DNA from 4 places in the Sporomusa rhizae genome. Region 1 is predicted to be linked to each of the others. Evidence: a T-box and tRNA genes for the amino acid it is inferred to sense, from the RefSeq annotation. Region 1 holds a T-box; the other regions hold tRNA genes.
The links. A T-box is a leader RNA that pairs with one kind of tRNA and senses whether it is charged. The one in region 1 lies ahead of leuS (leucine--tRNA ligase), so its partner is inferred to be a tRNA-Leu.
Positions count from the first base shown of each region.

Region 2: it encodes a tRNA-Leu, which carries the amino acid that the T-box ahead of leuS (leucine--tRNA ligase) is inferred to sense. The anticodon was not compared.
Region 3: it encodes a tRNA-Leu, which carries the amino acid that the T-box ahead of leuS (leucine--tRNA ligase) is inferred to sense. The anticodon was not compared.
Region 4: it encodes a tRNA-Leu, which carries the amino acid that the T-box ahead of leuS (leucine--tRNA ligase) is inferred to sense. The anticodon was not compared.

Region 1 covers NZ_CP156925.1:2,353,729-2,359,706, reverse strand. Annotated here, with positions in the region: gene trxA (thioredoxin) at 1-216, opposite strand, end outside; gene leuS (leucine--tRNA ligase) at 252-2,732, opposite strand; T-box leader at 2,783-2,990, opposite strand; gene SRRS_RS10775 (hypothetical protein) at 3,100-3,504, shown strand; gene SRRS_RS10770 (aminotransferase class V-fold PLP-dependent enzyme) at 3,581-4,960, opposite strand; gene SRRS_RS10765 (metallophosphoesterase) at 5,640-5,978, shown strand, end outside.
Region 2 covers NZ_CP156925.1:2,957,482-2,963,459, forward strand. Annotated here, with positions in the region: rRNA gene SRRS_RS13935 (16S ribosomal RNA) at 1-248, opposite strand, end outside; gene SRRS_RS13940 (hypothetical protein) at 873-1,331, opposite strand; gene SRRS_RS13945 (DUF1848 domain-containing protein) at 1,480-2,382, opposite strand; tRNA gene SRRS_RS13950 (tRNA-Leu) at 2,461-2,549, opposite strand; tRNA gene SRRS_RS13955 (tRNA-Cys) at 2,594-2,668, opposite strand; tRNA gene SRRS_RS13960 (tRNA-Gly) at 2,676-2,750, opposite strand; tRNA gene SRRS_RS13965 (tRNA-Phe) at 2,757-2,832, opposite strand; tRNA gene SRRS_RS13970 (tRNA-Asp) at 2,837-2,913, opposite strand; gene SRRS_RS13975 (response regulator) at 3,047-3,409, opposite strand; gene SRRS_RS13980 (hypothetical protein) at 3,441-4,106, opposite strand; gene SRRS_RS13985 (ABC transporter substrate-binding protein) at 4,252-5,328, shown strand; gene SRRS_RS13990 (ABC transporter permease) at 5,360-5,978, shown strand, end outside.
Region 3 covers NZ_CP156925.1:1,933,665-1,939,642, forward strand. Annotated here, with positions in the region: gene SRRS_RS08635 (XdhC family aldehyde oxidoreductase maturation factor) at 6-1,064, shown strand; gene SRRS_RS08640 (DVU_1551 family NTP transferase) at 1,046-2,176, shown strand; gene trsS (radical SAM (seleno)protein TrsS) at 2,249-3,655, shown strand; tRNA gene SRRS_RS08650 (tRNA-Phe) at 3,732-3,807, shown strand; tRNA gene SRRS_RS08655 (tRNA-Gly) at 3,813-3,887, shown strand; tRNA gene SRRS_RS08660 (tRNA-Cys) at 3,898-3,972, shown strand; tRNA gene SRRS_RS08665 (tRNA-Leu) at 3,979-4,067, shown strand; SAM riboswitch class I at 4,267-4,369, shown strand; gene SRRS_RS08670 (hypothetical protein) at 4,537-5,133, shown strand; gene SRRS_RS08675 (hypothetical protein) at 5,165-5,335, shown strand; gene SRRS_RS08680 (IclR family transcriptional regulator) at 5,576-5,978, shown strand, end outside.
Region 4 covers NZ_CP156925.1:2,021,089-2,027,066, reverse strand. Annotated here, with positions in the region: rRNA gene SRRS_RS09180 (16S ribosomal RNA) at 1-1,206, opposite strand, end outside; tRNA gene SRRS_RS09175 (tRNA-Gly) at 1,244-1,318, opposite strand; RNA gene ssrS (6S RNA) at 1,634-1,808, opposite strand; tRNA gene SRRS_RS09165 (tRNA-Cys) at 1,812-1,887, opposite strand; tRNA gene SRRS_RS09160 (tRNA-Pro) at 1,985-2,061, opposite strand; tRNA gene SRRS_RS09155 (tRNA-Leu) at 2,088-2,174, opposite strand; tRNA gene SRRS_RS09150 (tRNA-Leu) at 2,178-2,260, opposite strand; gene SRRS_RS09145 (IS110 family transposase) at 3,013-4,389, shown strand; gene SRRS_RS09140 (VOC family protein) at 4,787-5,164, opposite strand; gene SRRS_RS09135 (YnfA family protein) at 5,372-5,698, shown strand.

The DNA.
Region 1 (5,978 bases):
GACATTGTATTGAGTAGCCAATCCCTGCTGCTCATCAACATTAACTTTTGCGACAACAGCTCTCCCCTCAAAATTCTTGGCTACAGTCTCAACTTCGGGCGCTACCATTTTACAGGGGCCGCACCACGAGGCCCAAAAATCAACCAGAACAGGTTTGTCTGCTTTTAATACAGCGTCATTAAATTCATCCGTACTGGTAATGTTAAGCACGCTCATCTTCTCGCCTCCTAAAATTAATACTATTATTATCCCTATTTTACAACAATATTAACCAGCTTTTGCGGTACAGAGATCACTTTAACAACCTCTTTACCGGCGATAAGTTCCCGAACTTTTTCCTGCTCAAGCGCTGTCTTTTCCAGTTCTTTAGGAGTTAGGCCGGCCGAAACCACAACTTTATCCCGGACTTTACCATTGATTTGCAGTACAACTTCAACTTCTTCCACTTCCATAGCGGCAGCGTCAAATGTTGGCCAGAATTGTTTGTGCACACTGCCTTCAGCGATAGTTTCCTGCCAAAGCTCCTCGGTAATATGCGGAGCAAATGGTGCAAGCATTTTCAGCAAGCTTCCCACAACTTCACGCGCTAACCCGGAGTTTATAGTTACGCCTTGATCTTTTATTGCATACATGGCATTAACCAATTCCATAATTGCACTGATTGCTGTATTGAAATTGAAGCGTTGACCAATATCTTCCGTTACCCGCTTAATAGTTACATGTAGAATGCGACGTAGTTCTTTCTCGGGTTTACTTAGTTGCTTAGGGTCGTATTCAGATGCTTCGGTACCGATTAAAGTAGTATAGTGATCGACTATCCGCCATAAACGATTCAAGAACCGGTATGCGCCCTCTACGCCTTGATCGCTCCACTCTAAATCACGTTCAGGCGGCGCAGCAAACAGGATAAACATGCGCGCAGTATCTGCACCATATTTGCTGATAATTTCTCCCGGAGCAACAACATTGCCTTTAGATTTAGACATCTTTGCCCCGTCTTTGATAACCATACCTTGAGTTAGCAGGTTTTTAAACGGCTCATTTACATTTACCAAACCGGCATCCTTTAATACTTTGGTAAAAAAGCGGGAGTATAACAGGTGCAATATAGCGTGCTCAATACCACCGATGTATTGGTCAACAGGCATCCAATAGTTTGCTTTATCCGGCTCAAACGGTTGATCTGTGGTATGTGGACTTGTATAGCGGAAATAGTACCAGGAAGAGCAGATGAAGGTATCCATGGTATCTGTTTCGCGCCGTGCTTTACCACCACATTTTGGGCAAGTACAGTTTATGAAGTCTTCAGCTTTAGCCAATGGCGACACTGAGCCACTGGTAAAATCAACATTTTCAGGCAGCAAAACCGGCAATTGGTCTTTAGGTACAGGTACCGTACCACATTCCGGACAATAAATAATTGGAATAGGTGCCCCCCAGTATCGCTGGCGGGATATCAGCCAGTCCCTTAGACGATAATTAACACGCCGTTTGCCAATGCCTTGTTCTTCAAACCATTGAGCAATCCTCACCTTGCCTGCTTCATTATCTAAGCCGCTGAACTCACCGGAATTAGCCATAGTTCCTTGTCCGCCATAAGCTTCGGTCATATCACTAAGACTTAGTTCCTTACCAACAGGCTGAACTACAATCTTCTTGGGTAAACCATACTTATTAGCGAAGTCCCAGTCACGCTGATCATGAGCAGGTACACCCATAACCGCACCAGTACCATATTCGACTAGTACATAGTTGGCAATCCAAATAGGCACTGGTTCGCCAGTAAACGGATGAACAGCATAGGCACCCGTAAAAATTCCTTCCTTCTCTGTTTCGGTAGAAGTCCGGGCAATTTCACTTTGATTTCTAACGCGCTCGATAAATGTCCTGACAGCTTGTTCTTCCGGTTTGCCGGCAATAAGCTTGTCCACCAGTACGTGCTCAGGAGCCAGCACGATGTAGCTCACGCCAAACACAGTATCATGGCGGGTAGTATATACGGGAATCTTATCGTTTATTTCAGGAACTGCAAAGCTAAACTCGGCCCCTTCGCTGCGTCCAATCCAGTTCTCTTGCATGGTTTTTACACGGTCTGGCCAACCTTTAAGTTCACTCAAATCAGCTAAAAGACGATCCGCATAATCTGTTATTTTCAGGAACCACTGTTCGAGATCCTTTTTAACAACTACAGAGTCACAGCGCCAGCAGCGACCATCAACAACTTGTTCGTTGGCTAATACCGTATTACAGTCATTGCACCAGTTTACTGCGGCCTTCTTTTTATAAGCTAATCCACGTTCAAAAAAGAGTAAGAACAGCCACTGTGTCCAATGATAATAATGGGGATGGCAGGTTGCAACTTCACGGTCCCAATCATAGGATAATCCCAATTCTTGCTGCTGATTGCGCATATTAGCAATATTATCCCAAGTCCAAGATGATGGATGAATACCATTCTTAATGGCGGCATTCTCAGCAGGCATGCCAAAAGCGTCCCACCCCATCGGGTGCAGTACATTATAGCCTTGCATGACTTTAAATCTGGCAATAACATCACCGATAGAGTAATTGCGTACATGCCCCATGTGCAAATTGCCAGACGGATAAGGAAACATTTCTAAGACATAGTATTCCGGACGCTGCCGGTTAATAGTATTAGAGAAAGCATCATTCTCAGCCCAGAGTTTTTGCCACTTGGCTTCAATCTCATGCGGCATATATTTTTCATTCATCTAGTAGTTCAATCCCCCTCGGACAAAATTAAAAAAGTCCCGTGGCTGACGCCAGGGACGAGATTTCTCGCGGTACCACCCTGCTTGATGACAACTGTCACCCACTCTTACCAATAACGCAGGTTCGCGTCAGTTGCTACAATGAGTTCACAACCGCTCCTTGGCAGCGAGTTCAACTGTCACGCAGATTGGCTCGCAGCAACCGCCAACTTTCTGAACTACATCGTACAGCTTACTATTCTGCTTCTTCGGATTTATTTGTTCCATTATATAGCAACAAATTATAAAAGTCAACTTACACCTTGACTGGTAAAAACTGTTCTATATCGAGCAGACAGTCATAGAATAGTTCATAAGGAGGTGCGTCATGTATAAGCTTATTATCGGCAATGTCAGAGTTACCGTGAATGATGACAGTATTAAGCGGGAGCAGGCCGCCGCTTATGCCAAGCAGGCTATTTCTACAGCCGGTCAGCAGGGCAAGCTGCTTTCCCACGTCGAGCTTAGCGACGGTCCGGACGGGATAGAGGTCTCTACTACCGAGAAAGCTGGCTGCCGTATGATCCGGAAGACCATAAAACAAAGCATGTTGGATGGCCTTCTCGATGCTGCCAAAGAAAAACTCTATCCTACCGGTACTTTTTCTCAAAAAGAATTATGGTTTGACAGCGAAACGGGCCAGGAATGGCGAGGCGTAGAGGTGGACACCGCTCGCACGGAAGTATTAGACAAGTTAGAGGAATGGATTAAATCAGCCAACTCTAATAATTAAATGGAAACAGAGGCAGCCACAAAATCAAAACCACCCAGAAGCCGTAGATCCGGAGTCTAGGTGGTTTTAGCCTTATTTAGCAATACAGATATTCACTCTGCTCTTTGCCGCCGCAGCGGTCAGGTTCCAATACATATGCATATTTTCGCGCATAATAGTTTCGGTTTCTAGCAACATGGCATAATAATTTGTAAAAGATATCAATTTCCTGATAGGTATTGTATATCCCAAAACTCATCCTTACCAGACCAGGTATCGTTTTGTCGTCGTAGGTTTGATAATATTTTATTTCTTTCTTAGTTAGTTTAAGTAACTTTTCTACATAGGGGTGAGCACAAAACAAACCGTTGCGGACTGCGATGCCGGCTTCCTGTGATAAAATCTCAGCAATTTGGCTATGATGTAAACCTTCCATAGTAAAAGATATGAGACTTACGCGTGCCTCACTACCATCCCTGCTACTATACAAATTTATGCCTGGAATACTACGCAAACCATCAATTGCATAATCAATTAGCCCTCGCTCGTAGGTATGGATATCGTTAATATTTAGTTTAGACAATGTTTCAATGGCAGTAATCAGTGCCAATACTCCTATCATATTGGGAGTTCCGGCTTCACATTTTGCCGGTGGGTCATCCCATTCAATATATTCATGTGAAACTAAGCCAACGGCTCCACCGCCTTGATACACCGGAATATTGCTGGCAAATGTTGCTTGTGGCCCGATAAGTACTCCCGCACCAAACGGCGCATACATTTTGTGCGCGGAAAAGGTTAGATAATCTATATGTTCTGGTGAACTGCAAGGTTTCATATCAACAGACGTATGTGGTACCCATTGAGCCCCATCCACCAAAATTTTAGCACCGTATTTATGCGCCAGCCGGGCAACTTTAGCAATAGGATTGATATAACCCGTAACATTAGAAGCGCCAGTAACGGTTACAAGAATTACTTTTCCTCCATAAGCCTTAAGCTTTGCTTCCAGGTCCTTTACTGACAGCCTTCCAGACCTAGTCAGCGATACATAGTCTACAGTAAATTTGTCTCGCCATGGCAAATCATTAGCTAAGTGCTCCATATCTGTCGATAATACAACCTGCTCTTTGCCGCCTGGAGAGAGCGCGTATGCTAACATATTGATTGACTCGGTAGTGTTTTTAGTAAAAATGACAACGTCACTTTTGTCTGCCTTCACATACCCCTTAACAACCTCACGAGCTCGTTCATAAAGTTCAGAAGTGAGAATAGATTTATAACCTCGACCGCGGTGAACGGAAGCATACCACGGAGCAAAGTGGGATATTTCCTGTAACACAGCGTGCAGCGGCGGTGTGGTAGCTGCATTGTCAAAATTGATTGCTGTAACAAACTTACCATTTGCCAAAGGCACTTTAGTTTCTGCCCCAGCTACTAAGGGTCGGAAGTAATTGCCCGAATTCCGATAAATCATATTACAACCCCGCTTTTTATAAAGTAGACTTAGCTTCAGATGGGCACTCTATCTGAAGGTTAGTCGCCCTTATCCAGGGACTTAGCCGCTCTTAATTCACACTTAGAAAAGTGGGGAATCTTAGAGCGGGTTAGTCATCGGATAAAGTAGACTTAGCTTCAGATGGGCACTCTATCTGAAGGTTAGTCGCCCTTATCCAGGGACTTAGCCGCTCTTAATTCACACTTAGAAAAGTGGGGAATCTTAGAGCGGGTTAGTCATCGGATAAAGTAGACTTAGCTTCAGATGGGCACTCTATCTGAAGGTTAGTCGCCCTTATCCAGGGACTTAGCCGCTCTTAATTCACGCTTAGAAAAGTGGGAATCTTAGAGCGGGTTAGTCATCGGATAAAGTAGACTTAGCTTCAAATGGGTTCACCCTATCTGAAGGTTTAGTCGCCCTTATCCAGGGACTTAGCCCTTTTAACTCCAGCTTAGAGAAGAGGAGTCTTAGGACGGGTTAGTCACCGGATTAATCTTAAAAGACGCCGTTAATATATTTTATGCAATTAGGCAACCAAAAGGGATTAGATTTGCAGATTTTGCGTAGATTCTTGTTTATTCATTGCTATTCACCCTAATATTAGTTAAAATATATTCCAGGCATTACCACAATAATATTAATTAAGGATATTGGTTTTATGAAAATATTTGCAATAGCAGATACCCACTTATCCGGCCAACCACCAGCAAAACCAATGAGCATTTTTGGCAGTCACTGGGATGGCCATTGGGAAAAGATAAAAAAAAGTTGGCAGGAGCGAGTTTCTGAGCAGGATGTTGTGCTGATAGCCGGGGACATTTCTTGGGCGATGAAACTCTCTGATGCGTTAGTTGATCTAAATGCCATTACCGATTTGCCTGGTAGAAAAATTGTAATACGGGGTAATCATGACTATTGGTGGCAAACTTTAAACAAAATGAATAAAGCCATAGAAGGTAAAGTCGAATTTCTTAATAACAATTTCGCGGTAGTAGGT
Region 2 (5,978 bases), 600 kb from region 1:
AGACGCAGACCCATCTCTAAACGATAGCTTACATGTAGAGGCCATCTTTCTTATCTTTATCATGCGATAAAGATACCACATTCGGTATTAGCACCACTTTCGCGGTGTTGTCCCCATTTTAGAGGCAGGTTATCTACGCGTTACTCACCCGTTCGCCACTAGGAGTTACAAGTAACTCCCCGTTCGACTTGCATGTGTTAGGCACGCCGCCAGCGTTCGTCCTGAGCCAGGATCAAACTCTCCATAAAATTGTATGCCGTCTATATGCCTTATTGCTATTTGCCGGCTGCTATCTAGATAAGCAGATAAACTACTATATCAGAAGAGACAGGCAGAAGTTCAAAGTCATATTTGACTTCATTATTATGGAGCCATTTGTTGGCTCATAAATTCAAAAAAAGAATTGTTTTGTGTGCTCAATGAGCACCGCACATCTGGCTTTCCGTACATTGTATTGAGGCGCCATAACACGACGGCCTATACAGCCATGCATATTATGAAGCTCATACGATAGTACGCTGATGCATTACTTACATTGTTCAGTTTTCAGGGAACGTTTTGTTGTTGCCGCGTTTTCAGCGGCGACAGTTATATATGCTATCACGTTAATTTTAACGTGTCAACAACTACTTTAGAGTTTAATTTTGCCATTTTTGAAACAAATTGTAATCAAAACTGACGACTTTTATATAATATCATATGGATATTAATTATGTCAACAAGCGTTTTTCTGTTTTATACATTGAAATATAAATTTTAAAATCTATATAATTCTGTATTACATATAAGCCATTTCGCATGGTTTTAGAAGCATTAATCTTTTCATAAAAAGAGGAGCTTCTCATTTGTTCAATGAAAGCTCCTCTTAGTTTTTATTGGATAGTTCTAAACAATTGTGCTAATACTTGATATTTCGCGTCACGAAAAACTTGATCATAGTCAACAATGTACCATTCATTATCAATTTTTTCTAAGCCCACTGGCTTAATAGTTAGACTAATAGAGTTTTGTTGCTGCATCGTAGCAACAACTGCTGCATAATTTCCTTGCACAGCAACTTTTTTCACAGAAAGCAGATTATAATTTTGGATGGATGAACTACTTTGTCCTGTTACAAATTTAAGCACTGTCCGGGTATTGCCAGTAGATGCCGGCGACACATATGATGCAGCTTCATTCATTCTATTTCCTTTTGCCGCATCAAAGAAATTATGTACCACTTGTTCCGAGGATAAACCCGACACTCGCTTGAATGTAGACCCACCACCGCAACCAGCGGTAACTAACAAGGCCAGACAAAGCATTGCGACTAAAAATAACTTGTTTCTCATAGGTTAGGTACTCCTTTCACTTCATCTAACATTATGGTAACAAGAGACATGATTATTGTATCATACAATTAGCACAAATTATATACCAATTTTATGTTAATTATTGACATCACTAAGTCAAAAATATTAATAAAAATCTAACATCCTATTACAAATTAACATCATAATATCCCAGCAGCGATGGAGATTCCGGTTTATGTTTCTTGTGGTTATTGCTGCCGGCAAAATAGCTACCCGCATAACAATAACAGCATCCATGCAGGCATGTATCGTAAAAGCCAATATCTTTACTCTTTATACAGCCACATTCCGGTCGTTGATACTTATCTTTTTGCTTTTCGATATCCAAATTAAATACTTTTTTTATATACTTATCGTCTACACACTTATTTGGCAATACATTGAATCCTTTTAAATCAATTCGTTCAGCACAGCTAAAAATTTCCATATCGTTGTTACACGCAATAGCTACCATCTTTTTAATCATCTCACCAAATTCGGGTAAAGTATAGTTTGTGCCCAGACAAATTCCTTGCTTTTGTAGTTTTCGAAAATTATAAGTTGCTTTACGGTATTCATCAACAATACTAATAACCACTCGCTTAGTAAAACCTCGTAATTCTTCCGCAATCTTAGCAAATTTTGATAAATGATATTCATAAGGAGTTAGATTACTAATGATAATCGGATCATATCTCCAGATTACTTTCTCATATTCTAACTTTGCTGATAATTGTTTAAAATCTTCTATTCGTTGAGGAAGAACGGGTAAATTAGGTTCAAAAGATACCGGATAATCATTTACTGTATATTGAAAATAATAGCGATACCCCCGACTGTCTAGCTTTTGCAAGCTTTTAAATATAGGGGCGGCATTTTTTGTCCAAAAAACAATAACATCTACATCACCAGGAAGAAGTGATACATATGATATTTGCTTGCTATTAAAAGGATTAACAACAGTACAATATCCGGCCTCAATTCTGTTCATAAACCATGTCGGAAAGAAAGCAGGTATATCTGTTCTTCTACTAGCACATATAATCATCATAAACCCCGCTGTACTTTTATTTTAATATACTATATAACGAAAGAGACTTCGCAATATGCGAAGTCTCTTTCTACCTACTGGTGCCGAGGACCGGAATCGAACCGGTACGGGTGTTACCACCCGACGGATTTTAAGTCCGTTGCGTCTGCCAGTTCCGCCACCCCGGCATGGGGTATAAATAAAAACCACTAAATGTGGCTTCTACTTTTTATGGAGGCGGCACCCAGATTTGAACTGGGGGATAAAGGTTTTGCAGACCTCTGCCTTACCACTTGGCTATGCCGCCATAATTATGGAGCGGAAAACGAGATTCGAACTCGCGACCCTCGCCTTGGCAAGGCGATGCTCTACCGCTGAGCTACTTCCGCTTTAAATGGTGCCTCAGGACAGAATCGAACTGTCGACACGAGGATTTTCAGTCCTCTGCTCTACCGACTGAGCTACCGAGGCATATTGGCGACCCTGAACGGATTTGAACCGTCGATCTCCGCCGTGACAGGGCGGCATGTTAGACCGCTACACCACAGGGCCGCTAGAAACCGCGTAATCCAGTATATCTTAGCCTTTACTTAAAGTCAATAGCCTTTATCGTTAAAGTTAAGTTAGTGATACCAGAACAAATTTTATTATATATCAAGAAAATCAAGTCGTCAAGTGAATATATCTATACAGCTAGTACTTTATTTATAGTTTCTTCTACCTGTTCAGGGTCAAAAGGCTTAATGATAAAACTTGAAGCCCCCGCTTTGAGTGCATCTGTAATAATACTACGCTGACCAATGGCCGTCACCATAATAATACGCGCCAGCGGATCTTCCTCATGAATAAATTTTACGGCCTCAATTCCGTCCATAATCGGCATAGTAATATCCATTGTAACCAAATCAGGTTTGTGGTGTCGATATAACTGAACTGCCTGTTTTCCGTCTCCAGCCTCAGCAACAATTTCATGACCGTTATCTGTTAGCAGCTTTTTTAACATCATACGCATGAATGCAGAATCATCACAAACTAAAATTCTTGACACAAATATACCTCCCAAAATACAATAATCCAAATTATTTTTGCAACTTTAGTCGCAAGCTTTCAAGCGTTTGATGTAATTTCTCAGTTAATCTTCCCTCAAGTTCAGTAAGTGTTTTGGCATCAAAATCAGCGGTCATAATCGGGGTTCGTTTCAACCGAATTTCACTAAAAAACTCATCTCTATATATATTATAGTTTACAGTAAAATTGCTCTCCGTAGCAAAATCACTGTAATCTATTATAACATAAGATCCATTTAATGCCTTAACAGATTCTTGCGGATTTATAAAAAGTTCAAATCCTGATAATTGTTTAGGTAATTGTGATATATATGCCCACTCCATAATTTTTTTTTGGCGGAAGCGAAGGCATAAAGAAGCTGGGTCAAAATTCGCCAAACCTCGTAATGTTCTTTCAAGCCGTTCTTTTAATATTTTTTCGAGCAATACTATGTCACCGGTAATAAAACTTATATCACAGAACTCAGTTAACCCAATCACTATACGAGCTAAAAATTCTTTTGTAGCTTTATCATATAGAATGGAAAAACTCCTGTGCCTTACTGAATTATTATATGTAAAAATGCGATATTGAGACCCACAAGTCATCATTTCACTAATTAATGTGAATCCAAAAAGCTCTTGTGGAACTTTTTGCAAAAAATCCCACTGCGTAACCTGTTCAATTATTTTTTCCATGATTGTTCCTCTCCTGCTGATTTTATATTATATTCTTGCCTCTTAGCAAAAAACCTGCATATCATGTAACCAAAATACAAACTTTGAATACTATGAAGTAGTTCCTAACGGCTTAGAGGTTTAAAATTATCAAGGAGGGAAAAACATGTTTAAACGTTGGGGAGGACTGCTTTCAGTTCTACTTGCACTCACCTTCTTAATTACCGCCTGCAGTCAGGCGCCTGCTACCCAAGTTACTCCAGCGAAAGGACCCGCCTGGGCTCCTGGATTAACGGCATTACCACAAGAAACTGTCGTTAAAGTTGGCATGAAGCAAGTCGTTTCAGATGCCGGAATTCTTATCGGCATGGCACAAGGCTATTACAAAGATCTTGGCATTAAAATTGAACCGGTTCAATTTAACACCGGTCAAGAAATGATAAACCAGTTAGCGGCAGGGCAGCTCGATGTAGGCGCAACAGTAACAGCTTCCGGGCTGTTAAACGCTATATCTCGTGATATTCCAGTTAAAATCGTAGCCGATAAAGGTATTAATGTTCCTGGTCAGGGGTACTACCGCTTAATAATTAGAAAAGATCTCGTTAACAGTATCAAGGATTATGCTGATCTGCGTGGCAAACGAATCGCAATAGTAGGTACAGCTTCTCTTGATGAAATATGCTTAGCTCGGGTTTTAGCAAAAGGCGGGTTAACGACCAAGGATATTGATATGCAAGTAATCCGGGCATTTCCAGATATGCTTGTTTCGTTAGGCAATAAGAGCATCGATGCCGCCATGGTTATAGAACCCTTCGTAACACAAGGCATAGCCAAAGATATTGCTGACCCATGGAAAGACCCCTCAGAATATGATCCCGATGCACAAATAGCGCTATTAGTATATGGAACTAGCATGACTAAAAACCCAGAGGTCGCTAACCGCTTTATGACGGCATATGTCAAATCTACTCGCGACTATAATGATGCTTTTTTCAAAAACAAAAATAAAAAAGAGATTATTAATATTCTTTGCAACTACTCAGTTATCAAAGAGCCCTCTTTATATGAAAAAATGTTCCCAACCGGCCTAAACCCTGACGGCTATCTCCGGATGAAAGGAATTGCTGCAGACTTAGAATGGTACAAAGAAAACAACCTGCTTAAAGCTGAAATCAAGTTGGAAGATGTAGTTGATAATAAATACGCTGATTTTGCAGTTAAAACCTTAGGTAAATATCAGTAATGCAGATGTCAGACATTGGAGTTGATGGTAAATGAGAACTGCCATTTCCATACTTTCACCATTAACACTCCTGTTAATTTGGGAAGCAGCAGCCTATTTAGGTTTTGTTGACACTCGCTTACTATCCAGCCCTTCTCTCATTCTAAAGTCTTTCTTTCCTCTACTGCTTTCCGGCGAATTGCTTTACAATACCTGGGTAAGTGTTATACGGGTGGTTTTGGGTTTTATTGCGGGCGCCGTTCCGGGTATCCTTTTAGGTATGAGCATGGGACTTTCCCCTTTTATCCGATCGGCAATTGAGCCTATGATAGCAGCTACATATCCAATTCCAAAACTTGCAATAATGCCACTTATTCTCTTAATCTTCGGACTTGGTGAATCGTCAAAGATATTTACAATCGCTATTGGCGTATTCTACCTAGTCGTCATTAATACCATGGCCGGAGTATTAAACATTGACAAAATCTATTTGGAAGTTGCCAAAAACTTTGGTGCCAGCCGCAAAGATTTTTATCTCACAGTAGCATTGCCTGGAGCGCTCCCGATGATATTTGCCGGCCTTAAACTTGGCATGGGTATGGCGCTAATTCTAATTGTAGCCGCCGAATTGTCAGCAGCCAAAGCGGGCGTGGGCTGGATGATTTGGCGCG
Region 3 (5,978 bases), 420 kb from region 1:
TGTGTATGAAACAGATCTATCAAAGTGTGGTTCAACTGCTTGCGACCGGTGAGAGCATTGTGCTGGCTACTATTTTTCATAGTTCGGGCTCGGCGCCGCGCGCGGCAGGAGCAAAGATGATTGTTCGTGCCGATGGTTCGATTATTGGCACAATTGGCGGTGGACGGTTGGAAGCCGAAACTATTGAACTTGCCCGGAGCGTTCAGATAAGCCGTCAATCATTGATCCAGCCTTTTGATTTGACAGGCACAGATGCTGCCGGAGCAGGAATGATCTGCGGCGGTGAAGGTGAAATCCTGCTTGGTTATCTTGATGCATCCAATGCCGGCAACCGGCAGGTTTATGAGGGTATTGTCGCTGCAATAGATAGCGCGCAGAAAGCATGGCTTATCACAGAGCTAACCTATAGGCAGGAGAACAGGCAGCAAAGGCAGCAATGTCTTGTTACCAAAGACGGCACTGTTGTTGGCAATTTTCAATGTGAACCGGCGTTTATGGAAAAAATGAAAACAGGACCGGCTAAAATTTCTATTCATGCTGATGCTGCAGAAGGCTGGAAATTTATTGTTGAGCCTATCCGGATAATTGGCGTTGTGTATTTATTTGGGGCAGGTCATGTTTCACAGCAGATTGCCAAGTTAACAGATATGGTAGGGTTTGTAACAGTAGTAATTGACGACCGCCCGGTTTTTGCCAATAAGGAGCGGTTTCCGCAGTCCGAAGTAATGGTTGTGGATAATTATCAGTGTGTGCCAAAACTTCCTATTAACCAAGATAGTTATCTGGTCATTGTGACCAGAGGCCATTTACATGACGGGATCGTACTGGAGCAAGCGCTCAAAACGGAGGCTTGTTACATTGGGATGATTGGCAGCAGAACCAAGCGGGATTACTTATATAAGGAGCTACAAGCCAAAGGAGTCAGTGCGCAAAGCTTACAGCGGGTCAATTCGCCGATAGGTATTAATATTGATGCCGAGACTCCGGAGGAAATAGCGGTTAGTATTGTTGCCGAATTAATAAAAGTAAGGGCGGAGCGAGAACGATGTCTAGCGCAAGGATAGTAGGGCTAATTGTAGCCGCAGGCTACTCTTCCCGCATGGGGACATTCAAACCGTTATTGCCGCTAGGAGGAAAAACAGTAATTGAAGTGGCAGTAGACAGTCTGCGAATGGCAGGGGTAGCAGATATCCGGATTGTAGTGGGGTATCGGTCGGCTGAGTTATATCCTGTATTAGACCAATTGCAAGTTGATATTATTGAGAACCCCAAATACTCACAAGGGATGTTTTCTTCTGTGGTTGCCGGACTAAAAACCTTTGCCGGCGATGCGGAGGCATTCTTTTTACTACCAGGAGATACTCCGGTGATAAGAAGACATAGCATTAAAGACGTAGTGCGTGAGTACCGCAAGACTAATGCTGCCGTGGTCTATCCGGTTTTTAACGGAGAACGCGGCCATCCGCCGCTTATTAACGCCACGTGTTTTGACCGAATCCTAAGTGGCGACGGAGCTGACGGACTTCGCGGTATTCTTAATGAGTATGAAGCTGACAGCGTAGATGTGCCAGTGGCAGATCAAGGAATATTGCTTGATATGGATACTATGGAGGATTTTAATCAGCTTACTTGTTTTTATCTGCGGCGCCACATACCGACGTATGACGAATGTCTTGCCATATTGAATAAGCACCAGGATGACGATAGGGTATTGCAGCACGGGCACATGGTTGCTGAGATCGGCAAAAGTTTAGCCAGTCATCTTAACTGTGCGGGGCTAAGTCTCAGTACGGAATTGGTATATACTGGCGGTCTTTTGCATGATTTGGGCAAGGGAAAGCCTAATCACCCTAAGCGTGGGGAACGCTTGCTAAGGTGCAAGGGATTTTCCGAATTGTCCAGTATCGTTGCTTCCCATATGGATATGGAACTAAAGCCGGAGTGTGCCATTGACGAGGCAGCATTAGTGTTTTTAGCCGATAAATTAGTTCAGGGTACCAGGCGCGTGTCGTTGTCGGAACGTTTTACTCCGGCATTGGATCGATTTGCTGGTAATCGCGAGATCATTGATGCCATTTCCCGAAGAAAGAGGACTGCGGAAGTTATTTGGAATCAGGCAGCAAGCATTTTGGGGATGCATTTAGATGAGATAGTATTCTCAGCAAATAATCCGTAGGGAAGGATTTTACTATATTTCTAGAATAGATGTTTATTCAGCAAACTGCTTACAGGGAGAGGTAGCGATGCAATGGATAGGGCTATAGAGCAGAAGGAAATAGCGCTTTCGACAACCCAAAGTGTATGTCCCGAGTGTTTGAAGCGGATTCCGGCAGTGAGGGTGTTAAAGGGTAATAATGTCTATTTGAGAAAAAACTGCCCGGAGCATGGCGAGGTTCAAGTCTGTGTGTGGGAAGGAGAGCCTGGGTATCTTGATTGGGTTAACCCGCAGATCCCATCGTCACCAGTGGCATGTGCAACCCAAGTCGACAAAGGCTGCCCGTTTGACTGCGGTCTATGTCCGGAGCACCGTCAGCAAACCTGCTGTGTGTTGTTGGAAGTAACAAATCTATGCAACCTGCACTGTCCGGTTTGTTTTGCCTCTGCTTCAGAGAGCTGCAAGGAGGAGCCTGACTTCAAGGTTATTGAGGGCTGGTACCGAATGCTAATGAATAGTGGCGGCCCGTTTAACATTCAGCTATCAGGTGGCGAACCAACTATGCGTGATGATTTGCCGGAGATTATAGCTTTGGGCAAAACGCTAGGTCTGGTTTTTTTCCAGGTTAATACCAATGGTTTACGTTTGGCGGCAGATGAACAATATGTAGAGAGATTAAAAGCCGCCGGTCTCAACTGTGTCTTTTTGCAGTTTGATGGGATAAGCGACGATGTCTACCTAAAACTGCGAGGGCGGGCACTATTTGACCTCAAAAAAAAGGCAATAGAGGTTTGTGCGGCACATGACCTTGGGGTGGTACTTGTACCGACTCTGGTTCCTGGTGTAAACGACAGTCAGTTGGGTGATATTTTGAAATTTGCCATAAGAAACATGCCGATAGTCAGGGGTGTCCACTTCCAACCTGTAAGCTATTTTGGGAGATATCCCGAAGAGCCTGACGACAGTGGCCGTATTACGCTTCCTAGGGTGCTTCGTGAAATTGAAAAACAGACAAACGGGCAAATGAAAGCAAGTGATTTCCGTCCGCCAGGTGGCGAACATGCCCATTGTTCTTTTCACGCTAACTTTATTTTAATGCCGGACGGGCAAATAAAACCGCTTAAACAAGATTCGGCGAGCGGTTGTTGCTGTCAGGGTAAGCCGGCAACAGAGGGGGCAAAACGCGCCAGGCAGTTTGTTGCCAGGCAATGGTCAGCTCCGAAAATTGGTACTAAGTGCAAGGATCAATTAACTCAGGCGGGTGTTGGAAATACAGCCAGTCTTGATGCATTTCTAGAACAGGTGAATACCTATACGCTTGCCGTTTCGGGGATGGCATTTCAAGATGTATGGAACTTGGATTTGGATCGATTAAAACAATGTTTTATTCATGTAGTCGGGCCAGATAACCGGCTGATTCCGTTTTGCGCCTATAATCTCACTAACCGTCAGGGCGCACCGCTGTATCGGAAGAAACTAGGAAAAGACAGTATAATATAAAAACCAAAAGATGTTATGTTGACACGGAATGATAAACATGATAATATATATAACTGTCGTCGGTAATACAATTTACGCCTCGGTAGCTCAGTCGGTAGAGCAGAGGACTGAAAATCCTCGTGTCGACAGTTCGATTCTGTCCTGAGGCACCATTTAAGCGGAAGTAGCTCAGCGGTAGAGCATCGCCTTGCCAAGGCGAGGGTCGCGAGTTCGAATCTCGTTTTCCGCTCCATTTTTTTTATGGCGACATAGCCAAGTGGTAAGGCACAGGTCCGCAAGACCTTTATCCCCTTGTTCAAATCAGGGTGTCGCCTCCAAATAATGCCGGGGTGGCGGAACTGGCAGACGCAACGGACTTAAAATCCGTCGGAAAGAAATTTCCGTACCGGTTCGATTCCGGTCCTCGGCACCAATATTAAAATAAGTTAGGAGCTGTCTAAAGGCAGCTCATTTTTATTTTTTTGTAAAAAATATGCAAACATGTTGAAAGGTAACTACAGTTCAGTAAGGGTTAATGTTTTGTACCGGGTTCTTTATTAATTGGTTTTGGCTTGGTTGATATATTGACATTTTCTAGATGTTCGTGATAAAATTTATTCAATTTAAAAGAGCTCTTATCAAGAGTGGTCGAGGGACTGGCCCGATGACACCCGGCAACCGGCAGTTTACTGCAGTGGTGCTAAATCCAGCAGGAGTAATCCTGGCAGATAAGAGGAAGGTGTAGACACAGGCCCCTTTCCTCGGAAAGGGGCTTTTTATATTTTCCTCTTGAGCAAGTAAGAACGACTAAGGTTTGTGCCCTTGTTCTAAAGAATTGGCGCAAACAAAGTCTTTTCTTAGATTTACGAAAAGAGTATGGCCATTTGGAGGTGCTGTTTACAATGAGTACTGTTACCCTGACGCGCGAATTAGCGCAAAAAAATGTTCCGGAGAAAAAACATAAGCAACTGCGAATGTGCCAGATCAAACGAATGTCGCCGATGGCAGCCATGTCTAATGTTAAATCGATACTAATAGATGATTCTGGAACAAACAAGGAATTTCAGGTTTCTTATGACAGGAAGATTGCGCTTGTTTCCTTTTTCAATTCTACGCCAGATAACGGTGCTGGAAAGATAGCGAGTGTTTTAGAGTCTGTTGCCGGCTATGGAGCTGTCCTGGATATGGTGTCTATTCAGCCGCACCAAGTGAGTTTTGTAGTCCAGGGAGCTTTTTTAACAAAAGTTTGTGAAGGGCTGGAAAAGCTACAGTATAAGCCTGAGGTTATTGACGATTGTGTTAAAGTTGCGGTACAAACCAAAAACGGACATTCGCTGTTAAATGCAGTAACGGTGGTAGCGGCAGGCTTAGCGCAAGCCCATATTCCCATATTGCGTTTAACTGAATCGTATGGGCTGATTGAAGTTCTAATCAAAAGCAGCCATATTCAGCAAGCCCAGCAGGTTTTAACAGAAAGAAGTGGTTTCTTTGGACACTAAGGAGCAGGAAGAAATGAGAGGAGATCATTCGATGACGGATAGAGGTAAAGGATACAACGAACATAATGAAGTCGGCAGCTTGGCCCCAAGAGAAGAGGCGGGGAATGAAGTTGTTATTATTATTCGTGATGGCAAAGTAGTAACATTTATTCAGAAAGATAGAAATGTGCCGCTCGAAGGCATGTATGGCGACGGAATTTAAATTTCAGAGAGCATCTGTTTAAAGGGACAACAGATGCTTTTTTTTATTAGGATAAAGACTTATGGCATAGCAAATTCGTTTAAAGACAGCTTAAATTCTTTGCAAGAAATGCTGCAAAAAAATATTTCCACGCTAAAAACACAAGGAATTTTCCAAATTGTGTAGAATAACAATATTTAAAATTAAAATTCAGAACGATGTTCGGTATAACCGAACGTAGGCTAGTGAGGAAGAAATAAATTGAGCCAGAATATATCAAGTAATACTGAAAAAAGCAAATACTTAGTTGCATCCGTTGACCGGGCTATCGAATTGCTTTTTATCCTCGAGGGTTCATCGCGCGAAATGGGCGTTACCGAATTAAGCCGGGAGCTCGGAGTGCAAAAAAGCACTGTACACAATTTATTGCAAACCTTATTGGCAAGAGATTTTGTCCGGCAGACCGATACCGGACACTATACCTTGGGTTTTCGACTGATGCCGTTAGGCTTAGCCTGTACAGAACGGCTAAATATCCGCAAGATCGCCTCCCCATACCTTAAAGCTTTGGTGGAAGAAGTTGATGAAGCTGTCTTACTGGCCGTATTATCAGCCGGGCGCCTGACCATTGTGGATAAATTTGAACCAACTCGGCCTGTTTTCA
Region 4 (5,978 bases), 330 kb from region 1:
TGACGTCATCCCCGCCTTCCTCCGCATTGTCTGCGGCAGTCTCCTTTGAGTTCCCACCATTACGCGCTGGCAACAAAGGATAAGGGTTGCGCTCGTTGCGGGACTTAACCCAACATCTCACGACACGAGCTGACGACAGCCATGCACCACCTGTTTTCGTGTCCCCGAAGGGAGGAACTTATCTCTAAGTTTTTCACTCAATGTCAAGCCCTGGTAAGGTTCTTCGCGTTGCGTCGAATTAAACCACATACTCCACCGCTTGTGCGGGCCCCCGTCAATTCCTTTGAGTTTCAACCTTGCGGCCGTACTCCCCAGGCGGGGTACTTATTGCGTTAACTCCGGCACAGGAGGGGTCGATACCTCCTACACCTAGTACCCATCGTTTACGGCTAGGACTACCGGGGTATCTAATCCCGTTCGCTCCCCTAGCTTTCGCGCCTCAGTGTCAGACACAGTCCAGAAAGTCGCCTTCGCCACTGGTGTTCCTCCCAATATCTACGCATTTCACCGCTACACTGGGAATTCCACTTTCCTCTCCTGCACTCAAGATCCCCAGTTTCCTGCGCCTATACGGGGTTGAGCCCCGCACTTAGACACACGACTTAAGAATCCACCTACACGCCCTTTACGCCCAATAATTCCGGACAACGCTTGCCACCTACGTATTACCGCGGCTGCTGGCACGTAGTTAGCCGTGGCTTCCTCCTTTGGTACCGTCATTACTTTAGATTATTTACCCAAAGCACGTTCGTCCCAAACGACAGAGTTTTACGATCCGAAAACCTTCTTCACTCACGCGGCGTTGCTCCGTCAGACTTTCGTCCATTGCGGAAGATTCCCCACTGCTGCCTCCCGTAGGAGTCTGGGCCGTGTCTCAGTCCCAGTGTGGCCGTTCATCCTCTCAGACCGGCTACTGATCGTCGCCTTGGTGAGCCTTTACCTCACCAACTAGCTAATCAGACGCAGACCCATCTCTAAACGATAGCTTATATATAGAGGCCATCTTTCTTATCTTTATCATGCGATAAAGATACCACATTCGGTATTAGCACCACTTTCGCGGTGTTGTCCCCATTTTAGAGGCAGGTTATCTACGCGTTACTCACCCGTTCGCCACTAGGAGTTACAAGTAACTCCCCGTTCGACTTGCATGTGTTAGGCACGCCGCCAGCGTTCGTCCTGAGCCAGGATCAAACTCTCCATAAAAGTATATTTATGGAGCCTTGATGGCTCTATTATTTCTTGGAGCGGAAAACGAGATTCGAACTCGCGACCCTCGCCTTGGCAAGGCGATGCTCTACCGCTGAGCTATTTCCGCACCGTTAAAGTTTTGACGTGGTTTTATTAACCACTTGCACATCTGGCTTTCCGTACATTGTATTGAGACGCCATAATACGAAGGCCTATACAGCCATGCATGTTATGAGGCTCATACGATAGTACGCTATGATGCATTACTTACATTGTTCAGTTTTCAGAGAACACATTACCCTGTTAGCAACGGATTAATATTATAACATTCATTCTTCGTTATATCAACACTTTTTTTGTGCCAATTAATTCCGTCGTTACAGCGACTTATATAGAATACCATGTTGTTTATATTAAGTCAATTGTTATTTATTAGTTTTATTACTAGCCCAAAATGTCGTCTCTTTATATGTCCAAACCTGCACCTAGCAGGTGGGCATCCTGAGATATACTTTTGTCCTCCACTCTAAAGGCGGCTCGACAGCCATATATCATTGAATTCCCTATATATCAAAGTAGGTTGGACATATCTAAGATAACATGCATTCCAGGCATTTTTTTGGAGGCGACACCCAGATTCGAACTAGGGGATCAAGGTCTTGCTAACCTTAGCCTTAACCACTTGGCCATATCGCCGTCATTTCAGATTTATTACTATAGCAAATTTCATCAGTTATGTCAACTGATCGTTTTGCAAAAAAAATAGACCAATTCCTCTGATCTAGAATATTTCTGGTCGGAGCGGCAGGATTTGAACCTGCGACCCCCTGGTCCCAAGCCAGGTGCTCTACCAAACTGAGCCACGCCCCGAAGTTATAATGTTTAGTTATAATAAATGGTGCCGGAGGTCGGACTCGAACCGACACGGAGTTACCCCCGGCAGATTTTGAGTCTGCTACGTCTGCCAATTACGTCACTCCGGCATATGGTGCGGGAGAAGGGACTTGAACCCCCACGGTCACCCGCCAGATCCTAAGTCTGGTGCGTCTGCCAATTCCGCCACTCCCGCGTCCTCGGATTATAACTATACCAGTTGAATCGATTATTGTCAACATAAATTCAAGATTTTTTTAAACCCTTATTCTCGCCCGTCTTCATCTAGTGGTTTCAAAGCGGATTGTAATTTGGGACAATAAAAATCGGTATGTACCATTACTAATCTCCTGAACTCTCATTACATATCGGCCAACATCTGAAATTTCACAACTCAATTAGTTCTATTTAAGAGTTCCAATTAAACTTCTTTTTCTATAGGATGATTTATCGTGCCTAGCTGGTTTAGCTTCCGTATTACCGATTTGAATCAACTCTCTTGTCCAAAAAGCCGGCTTTGACTTTGTTAGCGCTTGGCTCCAAACAAATAATCGGAGTGAAATATAAATAAATAAAATTATAGCCAACGAATACATTTCCATTTTTGCAACCCCTCTCTAACTTATCTTTAATTCAAGTATATCACCATATATCAATTACTAAAAATGATTGATTTTAATATAATTAATCGTTTTTAGTAATTGATTGCACGTACAGTAAAAAAAACTTTGGGGATCAATCGCTACCTGAAGATAAAGAAAACACGGCTTGCGCCGAGCCTTTGGCGAAAGCGGAAGTCGATGTTGCCCTTATCCAGGCGAAAGTTATACTTTCTAGTGTGTGATATAGTGAATATAACAGGAAAAACCCATTGACTTCGTGTAAGATGAAAGTATCTGACGAAGAACTTCATTCTTACTACCTACTACCCCTAGGAGGTTGAAGTCAATGGGTTCTACATCAAATAATATTCAAGGTAAGAAAGGTTGTCAATTCTCTCAACTCCTTCGTGGAGTAAATTTTGAGCAGGTTTTGTTAGTAGCAATTGATGCGGCTAAGTTTCTACCTAAAGCACTTATTTGTAATTACTTTGGTGACATTATTGATCACTCGTTCTTTTTCTCTGTCGACAAACCTGGCTTGAATCTATGTCTCGCTAAATTGGAGAAGGCTAAGGCGACATTTAACATTGAGAGAGTATTTATCGGTATCGAAGCCACCGGGCATTATTATGAAGATATAGTTCGCTTCTTTACTTCCCATGGGTATACCGTAGCTATTATTAATGCTGCTACTACCCATGAAGAACGTTCCAGTGCTCTCAATTGGTGTAAAACAGATGATCGTGATTTAGTTGCTATCGCTTATTCCTTAAAGAATAATAAGGCTACCCAATCACAGCTCCCTACGGGACATTACCGACAATTACTCGCCTTAACCAGAGCTAGAAGACAAGAAATTAGAAAGCGTTCCGTAATTCGCATTGAAATCAGAAATTTGATGGACAAAATCTTCCGTCCCTTTCAAGGTTTAGTGTCCTTGCATCATAACCGTCCCAAAAAGGTCCGTATCTTTAGCGATTTTTTTGGAAAATCATCACTTTGGTTCTTGAAGAACGCCCCCCATTCATCAGATATCCTCCGACTTGGTGAACCAGGCTTGCGGCGCATTTCTAAAGAGCACAATTTAAAACTGCGTCAAACAACTATTCAGAAACTTTTACAAGCGGCACAATGCGCTTATTCACTCTCAAAAGCAGAATTAGAACCAGAACTTCTTTTGCTGCAACTTAAACTAAGTGATTTAACGCGATTAGATGATAATATTGACCGACTTGAAAAGGAAATGGAGATACTCCTTCTTCAGACAGATGGGTATTTGCTATTAACAATTCCGGGAATTGGTGCTGTTACTGCAGCCGAATTATTTAGTGAAATTGGCGATATCTCTAATTTTGATTCAGCAAGTCAACTCATTAAAAAGGCGGGAACCAATCCAATGGTAAGACAATCCGGCGGCCAAAAAGGTTACTATGGGCGTATTACAAAGCAAGGTAACAAGCATTTGCGTTACGTACTTTACCAGGCAGGTCGCAACATATGTCGTCATAATATTGATTTGAAACCGTTCTTTGACCGTTTGAAACAAAAAGGTAAGCATTCCAAAGTAATTTTCATTGCCATGGGTAACAAACTGCTCAAGATCGTATTTGCCATGCTAACAAAAAAACAGCCTTTTCACTCAAAAACAGCAAAAACGATTATCAAAAATGAAGTGTTAAAAAAGCTAAGGCACCAAAAATCCCTCGAACTATTATCTGCGTAAGCACGACAACATAGAGCTTTTTCGCTCTGGGACAGAGCGGAGATCGAATACTTTCTTGAGGCTATGACCTCGTCTGATAGCATTATCCACCTCGTCCTGTAAATGCGAATTGTACGTTAATATGAACTTGTACTTTTGCTAGATTGCATCCCTACAGTGATTGAAACGAGGTATTTTCCCGGTTCAAGTCCGAGAGGGGAAAAGCTCTTTTATTCTGTTCTTCGTCAGTTACTGTATGTTTAATGGTAATTTCTGTTAATCGATTAAGGCAACAGGCGTATTTGCTATGCTCAGATTTCATAAAAAATTATTTGACATAGTACGCTATCAGAACAAAAAAAAATGCCAAATTCGCTTCTATTTAAGACTGCTTAGTTGATGGTTACTTGTTTCGTTATTATCCTCTAAATTCTATTAGTTCCCCATCAGGGCCGACAAATACTACTCTGCGCCAACCTTCTTCACTGGGCTCGCGGGTTCCTGCCGGATGAGCTTCGGTATCAATAGGGATGCCGGCCTTCTTTAGCCGGGCATAATCTTCGTCAAAGTTATCACTCTCAAGGCAGAAGTGAAATCCTTGGTTTGTTTGTCCTTCCGGCATATGTATTAACTCTAAAACGGTGTCGCCCAATTTAAGATAAACTATCTTTTCTATGGTAGGCACAGGCACATTTTGTTCATAATACTTTTTAAAACCAAAATTGCCTTCGTAAAAATGTATAGATTTTTCCCTATCCTTAACGATAAAGGCTACATGATCAATGCGTTTAAACATTAGACTGCCCCTCCGACCAGTATTCCTAATTATAGTTTCAGTTAAATTCATTCACTATAGTATTGACTTACGAACCAAAAGATATTTAAAGTAATGTATCGGCAGCCGAAGCAATCTAAAATAGCAATTTAATTTAAATTTGTTTACTAACCAAGCAAAATTTGCTAAAATGTATTGAGAATAATTATCATTTAATCGGAGGTAACTATGGAATTTTTCAAATCGATGGGATACTTTGTTCTTGCCGGCTTATTTGAAATTGGGGGAGGGTATTTGATCTGGTTATGGCTACGTGAGGGCAAAGGTCTTAGCTATGCATTAGCTGGAGCAATAATCCTTGTCTTATATGGAGTAATACCAACATTACAGCCTACGAATTTTGGTCGAGTTTATGCAGCATATGGTGGTGTTTTTATAGCCTTATCTATTCTTTGGGGATGGGGCGTAGATAAAGTTATTCCTGATAAGTTTGATATTATTGGTGGTGTCATATCGCTAATTGGAGTAATGATTATAATGTACTGGCCTAGATGATGATGTCAACATTAAAAACGAGCTAACCGAAAAGCCCATCCCCTAGCTATGCGCTAAGGGTGGGCTTTCATCTTATACGCATTAATCTAATTTATAGACTTAATGCTTCCTGCAATTTAACTTTCAAGTAGAATTTATACTACCACTTAGGTATTAACCCTGTTATTATAAAAGTTGTCTATTGGGGATATTACCCCCAGCAGTTTGAGTTCTTTACATAGAAGAACAAATGATAAAAAATGGCTAGAGGCTACAGATATAAGCCTAGCATTGTTGAGAA